2 regions of the Haemophilus sp. UMB1048 genome follow, and region 1 is predicted to be linked to the other one. Evidence: riboswitches for the same ligand, from Rfam matches in the RefSeq annotation. Region 1 holds a riboswitch; the other holds the start of a gene.

Region 1 (5,232 bases):
AATTCACGTTTACTAATTTTACGTCTTGATTGCTGAGTCCAATAGAGCGAAGCATTGTATCGAGCAACACATCTTCAAAGCCACTAACTGAATAGCCTACTTTTTTGCCTTTCAGATCGGCAAGTGTTTTGATGTTGCTATTTTTGAGCACCACAACGCTATTTAATGGACTAGAAATGAGAGATCCCACTCTTACTAAAGGTAATCCTTCTGAAACTTGTTGATAAAGTTGAGGTTGATAATTAATAGCTAAGTCCACTTTTCCTGCGGCAACCAATTTAGGCGGTAATGATGGATCGGCTGGTTCGATAATCTCGATCTCTAAGTTATTTTTTTCAAAAAAGCCTTTTTGCTGAGCAACGATGATTGCTGCGTGGTCAGGATTCACATACCAATCAAGCATTAAGCTGATTTTCTCTTTTGCCAAGCTGGAAAAACTAGTGGTGAGTCCAATTACAAGGCTGAAATAACGGATGATTTTCTTCATTTTTGTCTCCTTTTGTCATGAAGTGTTAAATGTGCCAAATAAAACGATGTAGTAGCCAATCGATGCTGAAATATAAGCAAAGTGAAATCGCGACTAAGATCAGCAATGAGGCAAACATTAAATCTACCTGCATACAGGCGTTGGCGTGAATCATCAAATAGCCAAGCCCTTCTGATGAACCTACCCATTCTCCAATTACAGCGCCAATTGGTGCGATTGAAACAGCAATGCGAAAGCCTGATGCAAATGCGGGTAAAGCAGCTGGTAAACGTACTTTAAGTAATAAACGCCAAGGGGATGGTTTGAATGTTTTGGCTAGATCGAGCCAAGCTTTAGGCGTGTTGCGTAAGCCATCGTAACAAGCTGCAGTTACAGGGAAATAGATAATGAGAATAGCCATAACAATTTTTGATGGCATACCATAACCAAGCCAAAGTACGAGTATTGGGGCGATGGCGAAAACAGGAATCGCTTGAGATATCACTAAGACTGGTAGTAACAAGGAAGATGTTTTTGGCGAAAAAGAGAGTAACAGGGCTGATGACAATCCGAAAATAAAACCCAGTAGCAGCCCTAAGCCAATTTCAATTAAGGTGATTTGTGTATGTTGCCAAAGTAGTTCTGAATGAGAAACTAATTGCAGCCATACAGCTTGCGGAGAAGGAAATATGTAATGAGGAAAATCACCTAATACGCCAATAAGTTGCCAGAGACACAGCAATATAATTCCAATAAAGAGTGGTTTAAGAAGGCTAAGTTTCATCTTTTTCCCTCTAATAACTCATTTAATAATTGCTGTTGGAGCATCCATAAATTTTCTTGGTTAAGTTCTCGTGGTGCTTTACCTTCAGGTTTTATGACATCAGATAATGCTGGTTGATTAGACTGCGGTGAGCGTAATACAAAAATACGCTGGCTTAAGCGTAATGCTTCTTGAGGATCATGTGTAACCAATAACACTGATTTATTTTTTAATAGTTCATAGGCCAAGTTTTGTAATTGGTAACGACTAATCGCATCAAGGGCAGAGAAGGGCTCGTCAAGTAAAACTAAATCAGCATTTTGCATTAAAACTCGAGCTAGGGCGACGCGTTGTTTTTGTCCTCCAGATAATTGATAACAGTTTTTATGAAGATGTTCTGACATGCCTACTTGTTCAAGTAGTACTTTTGCTTGAAGAGTTGTTTTTGCAGATTTATTCCCGAATAGTACGTTTTCTAATTGGACGTTATCAATAATTGAAAGCCAGGGATAAAGAGTATCTTTTTGTGGTAGCCATGCCACTCGAATATTAGGATGAAAGATGATATTACCTTGAATCTTCCCTTGTATTTCAAGCCCTGCAATTAGTCTTAAAAGCGTTGATTTACCTACACCAGAACAGCCAAGCAAACTGACCCATTCATTAGGTAAAAGCGTTAAATCAAGGTGTTCAAATAGTACTTGCCCACCAAAAGCAAGACTAAGATCCTGAATATGCACCATAGTATTAACCTTACTGATTAATAACTAAAGGCTTTGAGAAAAAAGGATTGAAAATAGATATGAAGAATGAAAAGTATTTTGGCATATTAGTTTCCTACGTCAGTGCTAACTGTTTCAGGTTCACGGGTATCATCTCAGCCACTTTGTGGCACCCCGACTAAAGTTGAAAACGATTGTATATCTCAATGTAGAATAAAACAAGAATAAATTTCATTTGATGAGAGAGATTCTCTTGTTTAGCGCTGATAACGCATACTTAATATGCTTGAATATAAAAAAGATGTAGACCGGATCAAACTTAAGTTTGATCTTTTTGGCTTGGAATGAGAAGAGCAATATAAGAATAAAATAATTATATTTTCGTAGAAATACTTTCAGTATAAGAAATAACTAATAAAATAAGTTTTTAAAAATTAAAGTGAAAAATGAGATTGGATTTGGATTTGAAATTAAAATGGTGCCCGAAGCCAGACTTGAACTGGCACGCCTCGAAAGGCGAGGGATTTTAAATCCCTTGTGTCTACCGATTCCACCACTCGGGCATCGAGTGATTAACTAACTGCGTGGTTATGGAGGCGTGTCCCGGAGTCGAACCGAGCTACATGGATTTGCAATCCAGTGCATAACCGCTTTGCTAACACGCCGTTAGTTTGGAGCGGGAAACGAGGCTCGAACTCGCGACCCCGACCTTGGCAAGGTCGTGCTCTACCAACTGAGCTATTCCCGCATACGCTGTTAGTGCGGTGCATTTTACGGGAATTTGAAATTCTGTCAATCGAAGATCTTAAAAAAAAATTCAAATGTTGAAAAAATCTTCGTTTCGGTTGAAATTACAGCAAAATTTAGCTCAAGAATATAATTTTCACTGAGTTTTCAATTTCTACTTTTATCGTGAGTGGCTTTATGACAAAATTGGAGCGTTTTGCTCGCCATTAAATAAAGAAAAGTGCGGTCAAGTTTTTGCATGTTTTAGAGGTAAATTATGACACAACAATATTCTATAGATACATTATTAGCCCAAGCGGGGAATCGAAGTGATGAGCGCACTGGTGCGGTTTCAACGCCAATTTATCTTTCAACAGCTTATGGGCACCACGGGATTGGTGAAAGTACGGGCTTTGATTATACCCGCACGAAAAACCCAACGCGTAGTGTTTTGGAAGATACCGTAGCAAAATTAGAGAATGGTGATCGTGGTTTTGCTTTTGCTTCAGGTATGGCGGCAATTCAAGTGCTGATGAATTTATTTAAAGGCCCTGATGAATGGATTGTATCAAGTGATGTATATGGTGGGACTTATCGTTTATTAGATTTTGCCTATAAAAATAATAACAGCGTAAAACCCGTTTATGTGAATACCGCTTCTCTAGCTGAAATTGAAGCCGCTATTACAGCGAATACAAAAGCGATTTTTATTGAAACGCCATCTAATCCATTAATGGAAGAGTGTGATGTAGCAGAAATTGCGAAATTAGCGAAAAAACACAACTTGTTAATGATTGTGGATAATACTTTCTTAACTCCTGTGCTATCTCGTCCATTAGATTTAGGCGCAGATATTGTGATCCACAGTGGTACAAAATATATTGCAGGTCATAATGATAGTTTAGTGGGCTTAATTATTGCGAAAGGACAAGAACTTTGTGATCGTATCGCCTATATTCAAAATGGTGCAGGAGCAGTACTTTCGCCGTTCGATTCTTGGTTAACCGTGCGTGGTATGAAAACCCTTTCATTACGGATGAAACGCCATCAAGATAATGCGAAGGCAATTGCAGAATTTTTACGTGAACAGCCACAAATTGATAGCGTATTATATCCAAATAAAGGCGGTATGCTGTCTTTCCGTTTGAAAGATGAAAACTGGGTGAATACGTTCTTAAAATCAATTAAGTTGATTACCTTTGCAGAAAGTTTAGGCGGGACAGAAAGCTTTATTACCTATCCAGCAACCCAAACCCATATGGATATTCCTGAAGCAGAACGCGTCGCTCGTGGTATTACAAACACATTATTGCGTTTTTCTGTTGGTTTAGAAGATGTGGAAGACATCAAAGCCGATTTATTACAGGCCTTTGTACAACTTAAATAATTAGTTTTTATCAATCGGACTAATCTGTGCAATTCAATATGCCTTGTGCTATTATGCATAACATCAATTAACGCTAGGTGTTGATTTGTCAGCATCTTATTAAATAAGGAAACAAAAATGAGCGAAGTATTACATATTAATGATGCAGATTTTGAAACTGCGGTTGTGCAATCAGATATCCCTGTATTAGTGGATTTCTGGGCACCTTGGTGTGGCCCTTGCAAAATGATTGCACCAATTTTAGATGAAATCGCACCTGAATTCGCAGGTAAAGCAAAAATCGTTAAAATCAACGTAGATGACAACCAGTTAGTGGCTGGTCAATTTGGTATACGTAGTATTCCTACTTTACTACTTTTCAAAAATGGCCAACTTGTTGCAACACAAGTCGGTGCGTTACCAAAAAATCAATTAGCAGCGTTTATTAATCAACACCTATAATTGAGTTATCAAATATAAAGAGCGGTCAAAAATAGCGATGTTTTTGACCGCTCTTATTTTTTCTCTCGCCAATAAGTAGCAAAACGAGGTTTTCCAGAATTAGTTAACCCTCGATATTTGTAGGTAATCGTGTTACCAATAGGCGGTGGATTTTCGCGCTCACTCAGATTAAATCCTGAACCAATTTTGAATTTTCCACGATGATTTTCACAGGTGAGTGATCCGAGTATATTCTCAAATTGTCCTTTCCCTTTGTGATGTGCTATCACTGTGCACTCTTCATCATAAGTGCTTTTTAACTTTAAAATTTGTGTACTGCGTTTTCTTTCGTAAGGCGCATTAGGATTACGTAATACAACCCCTTCACCTTTTTTCGCTTCCACTTCATACAAATACTCGAATAAATGTGTTTTATCTCGTATCGGAATTTGCGGAATAATCTTGATATAAGGTGTAGGGTGTTCTTTCAAATAATCTTCTAAGGTTTTGAGACGTTCAAAGAGATTACCTGATGCATTAGGCACATCGAAAACATAAAGTATCAATTTTGTCCAATTATCATCTTTAAAGGATTTCGTGATAGAGGCAATCTCTTCAAATTGATTACGTTCACTAAATATCTCACCATCAATGGCAAAAGGCGGAAATTGAGCGGTAAAATAGGTCGGTGCGGGTAAGGGCAGTCCTTGACGACTTAATAATGTTTTGCCATCCCAATAACCTCGTA
Region 2 (5,232 bases), on a different contig from region 1:
GTATTAAACCGTGATAACTTAGGTTTAGCGGTAGAGTTAGGTTATGATGACTTCGGTCGTGTTAAATTCAAAGATGCTGGTAAAGTAGTATTCAAACACACTAACCACGGTGCTCACTTAAGTTTAAAAGGTAGCTATGGTCTTGGTGGTTTAACTTCTGCTTTAGAAGGTTTAGACTTCTACGGTCGTGCTGGTGCAGCTTTAGTTCGTTCTGACTATAAATTCTACGATGAAACTACTGGTGCTCGTGAGCACGCATATGGTCGTCACAGCCTACGCGTTTCTCCAGTGTTCGCTGCTGGTTTCGAATATGCATTACCTTCATTACCAGAGTTAGCATTACGTCTTGAATATCAATGGTTAGCTCGCGTGGGTAAATTACGTACTCAAACAGGTCCAAATAGCTCAGTAGACTACAACCCATGGATCGGTTCTGTCAACGCTGGTTTATCTTACCGTTTCGGTCAAGGTGCTGCTCCAGTTGTTGCACCTGAAGTTGTAAGCAAAACTTTCAGCTTAAGCTCTGATGTAACTTTCGCATTCGGTAAAGCTAACTTAAAACCACAAGCTAAAGCAACTTTAGACGGTATCTACGGTGAAATCGCTCAAGTTAACAACGCTAACGTAGCTGTTGCTGGTTACACTGACCGTATCGGTAAAGATGCACCAAACGTGAAATTATCACAACGTCGTGCAGACTCTGTAGCTAACTACTTAGTAGCTAAAGGTGTTCCAGCTCAAAGCATCTCTGCAGTTGGTCACGGTAAAGCTAACCCAGTTACAGGTTCTACTTGTGACGCGGTTAAAGGTCGTAAAGCGCTTATCGCTTGTTTAGCACCAGACCGTCGTGTTGAAATCGCAGTTAACGGTACTAAATAATTTTATTTAGTTATCCATTAACGGATTAACATTAGAAGACCTAAACTTCGGTTTAGGTCTTTTCTTATATAAATTAAACCTATAATTGAAGGAATTTTTGAATGAAAAAGTGGATTATCTTGATTATTATCGCCGTTGCTGCAGGTTTAGGCTTAATGTCTAGCTACAATGGCTTAGTTAAAGCGGAAACGGAAATTGATTCTGTTTGGGCAAATGTTGAATCATCTTATCAACGTCGTGCTGATTTAATTCCAAACTTAGTGAATACTGTAAAAGGTCAAGCTAATTTTGAACAACAGACATTAACCAATGTAATAGAAGCTCGTGCAAAAGCGACACAAACTAAAATTGATCCATCTAATTTAACAGAAGAACAATTAAACGAATTCCAACAAAACCAAAATCAAGTGGGTTCAGCATTATCTCGTTTACTTGTTACTGTAGAACAATACCCACAATTAAAAGCGAACGAAGGCTTTATGAACTTACAAGCGCAACTTGAAGGTACAGAAAACCGTATTAATGTGGCTCGTAATAAATTTAATGAAGCAGCACGTATTTATAATGAAAAAGTACGTCAATTCCCAACTAAATTAGCGGCAATGATTTTTGGTTTTAAAGCTAAACCTTACTTTAAATCAGCTGCAGGCGCTGAAAACGCACCGACTGTAAACTTTAACTAAGGTTTATCTATGCCATTCTTTTCCAGAATTCCGGTAGATAAAAAGCAAATCGAGGCGGCGATTAGTCGCCTCGAAAGCTTAAGTTCGGCTGAGTTACGTGTTTATATTGAACGCAAAGTACCAAAGGCTTCAGCACAACTGTCTGCAATGGAACGTGCTTTAGAAGTGTTTGATGAACTGGAAATGCATAAAACAGCGGCACAAAATGCTGTGTTGATTTATGTGGGATATAAAAATCATCTCTGTGCAATCGTAGGTGATAAAGGTATTCATCAATTTGTTGATGTGGCTTATTGGCAGTTACAATGCGATTTAATGATTGAGCAGTTTAAACAAAAAGCTTATACACAAGGCATTGTCGATGCGATTGATCGTATCAGTGATATTTTATCTCGCCATTTCCCTATTCAGCCTGATGATGTGAATGAATTATCTAATGAGGTAATTATTAATGGCTAAGCTTTTATCTTTTATGAAAAGTGCGGTTGTTTTTAGCCTTGTTTTTTTTGCTCAAATGGTTGTTGCGGCAGAATTTCCGCCTACACCAAATCCTTTCCATTACATAAACGATTACACCAACACACTTTCATCAGAACATAAGCAAATTTTAGAAAATAAACTGATTGCTTATAGTAAAGAAACGAGTTCACAAATCGCTGTTGTTTTGGTTCCGACAACCGGTGAATATGAAATTGCTGATTATACCTTTGCTTTAGGTGATAAATGGGGCATTGGGCGTAAAAATCTGAACAATGGCGTGTTGATGCTGATTGCGAAAAATGATCGCAAAGTTTTTATCGCAACAGGGCAAGGTTTAGAAGGTGTATTACCAGATGCTTTTTTATCGCAAGTCATCCGTTCGGCAATTTTGCCACAATTTAAACAAGGCCAATATGCCCAAGGTATTAATGATGGCTTAAACCAAATTATTGCGGCAAGTAAAGGCGAGTTTGATGCGGCACAAGTTGAAGAAGATGCGTTCGATAAGTACATCCCATTCTTAATGGTATTGGCGTTTATTGCTATTGTATTATTTGGTGAATTCCAATATCACAAAGATGAAGTATATATTAGCCCGAATCAACGTGACCAACTGAATAAAATCATTCGTCAAAGTACGATTTCTCGTCGCCGTGGTGGCGGTTCCGGTTTCGGAGGCGGATTTGGTGGAGGCTTCGGGGGCGGTGGTTCTTCCGGTGGTGGCTTTGGTGGCGGTGGCTTTGGCGGCGGCGGAGCCGGTGGAAGTTGGTAAGACCAAGTCTTTCACTCAGGTTCTATCTTATGCTAGAATAGCGCCCTATTCATACTTATTTGAACAAGGAACATTATGGAAACGTTAGACAAAATCAAAAAACAAATCGCAGAAAACCCAATCTTAATTTACATGAAAGGTTCACCAAAATTACCTTCTTGTGGTTTCTCTGCGCGTGCATCTGAAGCATTAATGAATTGCAAAGTGCCTTTCGGCTATGTTGATATTCTTCAACACCCAGATATTCGTGCTGAATTGCCGGCTTATGCAAACTGGCCAACTTTCCCACAATTATGGGTAGAAGGTGAGTTAATTGGTGGTTGTGATATTATTTTAGAAATGTATCAAGCTGGCGAACTTCAAACTTTATTAAGCGAAGTAGCGGCTAAACATCAAGCTTAATTGACGATAGATTACCAAGATAAACCTGCTTTTTAGCAGGTTTTCTTTTGCTTAAAAAATGATAAACCTGTTATAAAAATGTGATCAGATTAACATTTTTAAGTTAAATAACTTGTTGATAAAATTCCCTTACGTTAGACTACATCGCACTTAGTCGGGGTGCCAATATTAATGGCTGAGAAACACCCGTGAACCTGAAACAGATAATGCTGGCGTAGGAAACTAATCATCTCATTATGCTGTTTCGTTATGCAAAAATAAGGAGAACGCATAATGAACAAAACGCTTCCCATTTTAACCGCACTTTTCACCTTTTCCGCTTTCGCACAAGCTGCACCTCAAACATTAGATGTTTATACTTATGATTCATTTAGTGCTGATTGGAGTGCTGGACCAAAAGTAAAAGCAGCTTTTGAACAACAATTCCCGCAATGTAAGCTGAATTATGTGGCTTTTGACAATAATGGCACTTTGTTTAACCGTGTTCGTCTAGAAGGTAAAAAAATTAAAGCGGATGTAGTGCTCGGTTTAGATAGTTATCAAATTGAGGATGCTCAAAAACTCAATATTTTTGAGCCAAATAAAGTGGATTTAAGCCAGTTACGTTTACCAATTAAATGGGAAAATCACACGTTCTTACCATTCGATTATGCACAATACGCGTTTATTTATGATAAAAATAAACTGACTAATCCACCAAATAGCTTAAAAGAATTAGTTGAGCGTCAAGATCTTAAAGTGTTATATCAAGATCCGCGTACAAGCAGTATTGGACGTGGTTTATTACTTTGGATGAATGTAGTTTATCCAGAAGCAGATGTCGCAAATGCCTGGAAGACCCTTTCTAAACATACGGTCACGGTCACCAAAGGTTGGACTGAGTCTTATGGAGCCTTCTTAAAAGGCGAAGGTGATGTGGTTTTAAGCGTAAATACTTCACCGATTTACCATATTCTTTCTGAACAAAAAGACAATTATGTGGCAACGGAATTTGCAGAGGGTAGCGTATTACAAGTTGAAGTGGCAGCCAAAGTGGCTAACCGCAATAATGCCTGTGCTGATGAATTTTTAGGATTCTTACTTTCACCGCAAGCTCAAGCGGATATTGCTAAAAATAATGTGATGTTACCCGTGGTAGAGACCAATATCGAAAGTCACATTGATGCGCTTAATTCTCGCGCAAAATCAATGCGTATTTTAGATACCACAACGGTAACAAGTGAGCAGCTGAAAGGCTGGATCAATCAATGGCAAAAAGCCTTATCTAAGTAGTATTAATGCGCTTATTGCAACATCCGCATTTTCGTCCTCGCCATTATTTGGGCGGAAGTGCGGTCATTTTTTTCATTGTTTTACTCTATGGATTTTCACTTTCTGCTGTTTTTTCAGTTGGAAGTGATTATGCCTTATCTGATTTCTTAAAAGACGATTATTTGCATCAAGTTATCGCTTTTAGTTTCGGTCAGGCATTCTTGTCAGCCTTGCTTTCTAGCATAATTGGTATGTTATTTGCGCGTGCTTTTTTCTATTTAGATTTCAAAGGCAAATCGCTCATTTTACGCATTTTTTCCCTCACCTTTGTTTTGCCAGCATTACTGGCTATTTTCGGTTTGATTGGGATTTATGGCACGGCAGGTTGGCTAACACAACTGCTACAAACCTTAGGTATTTCGTGGAAACCCTCCATTTATGGTTTAAGTGGCATTCTTATTGCTCATTTATTTTTTAATATTCCTTTAGCGGCACGAATGAGTTTGCAGGCTTTGCAAAGTGTACCGACCGAACAGCATCAACTCGCGGCACAATTGAATATCAAAGGTTTCACATTTTTTCGCTTAATTGAATGGCCTTATTTGAAAAGCCAAATCGTGTCAGCCTTTGTACTGATTTTTATGCTGTGTTTCACCAGCTTTACGATTGTATTGGCACTTGGTGGTGGGCCACAAAACAGCACATTAGAAGTTGCGATTTACCAAGCTATTTTCTTTGAATTCGATTTACCCAAAGCCGCACTTT

Evidence for each region. Region 1 has a riboswitch for thiamine pyrophosphate ahead of QP437_RS04105 (ABC transporter ATP-binding protein). Riboswitches for the same ligand answer to the same signal wherever they lie in the genome.
Region 2: another riboswitch for thiamine pyrophosphate. It lies ahead of thiB (thiamine ABC transporter substrate binding subunit); the one in region 1 lies ahead of QP437_RS04105 (ABC transporter ATP-binding protein).

What each region holds. Positions count from the first base shown of each region.
Region 1 covers NZ_JASOPB010000003.1:181,691-186,922, reverse strand. Annotated here, with positions in the region: gene QP437_RS04115 (ABC transporter substrate-binding protein) at 1-487, opposite strand, end outside; gene QP437_RS04110 (ABC transporter permease) at 513-1,250, opposite strand; gene QP437_RS04105 (ABC transporter ATP-binding protein) at 1,247-1,972, opposite strand; TPP riboswitch at 2,047-2,138, opposite strand; tRNA gene QP437_RS04100 (tRNA-Leu) at 2,428-2,514, opposite strand; tRNA gene QP437_RS04095 (tRNA-Cys) at 2,543-2,616, opposite strand; tRNA gene QP437_RS04090 (tRNA-Gly) at 2,624-2,699, opposite strand; gene QP437_RS04085 (methionine biosynthesis PLP-dependent protein) at 2,955-4,064, shown strand; gene trxA (thioredoxin) at 4,182-4,505, shown strand; gene QP437_RS04075 (DNA ligase) at 4,559-5,232, opposite strand, start outside.
Region 2 covers NZ_JASOPB010000002.1:25,610-30,841, forward strand. Annotated here, with positions in the region: gene ompA (porin OmpA) at 1-879, shown strand, start outside; gene QP437_RS01915 (LemA family protein) at 981-1,562, shown strand; gene QP437_RS01920 (TPM domain-containing protein) at 1,572-2,021, shown strand; gene QP437_RS01925 (YgcG family protein) at 2,014-2,814, shown strand; gene grxD (Grx4 family monothiol glutaredoxin) at 2,890-3,216, shown strand; TPP riboswitch at 3,362-3,454, shown strand; gene thiB (thiamine ABC transporter substrate binding subunit) at 3,490-4,488, shown strand; gene thiP (thiamine/thiamine pyrophosphate ABC transporter permease ThiP) at 4,494-5,232, shown strand, end outside.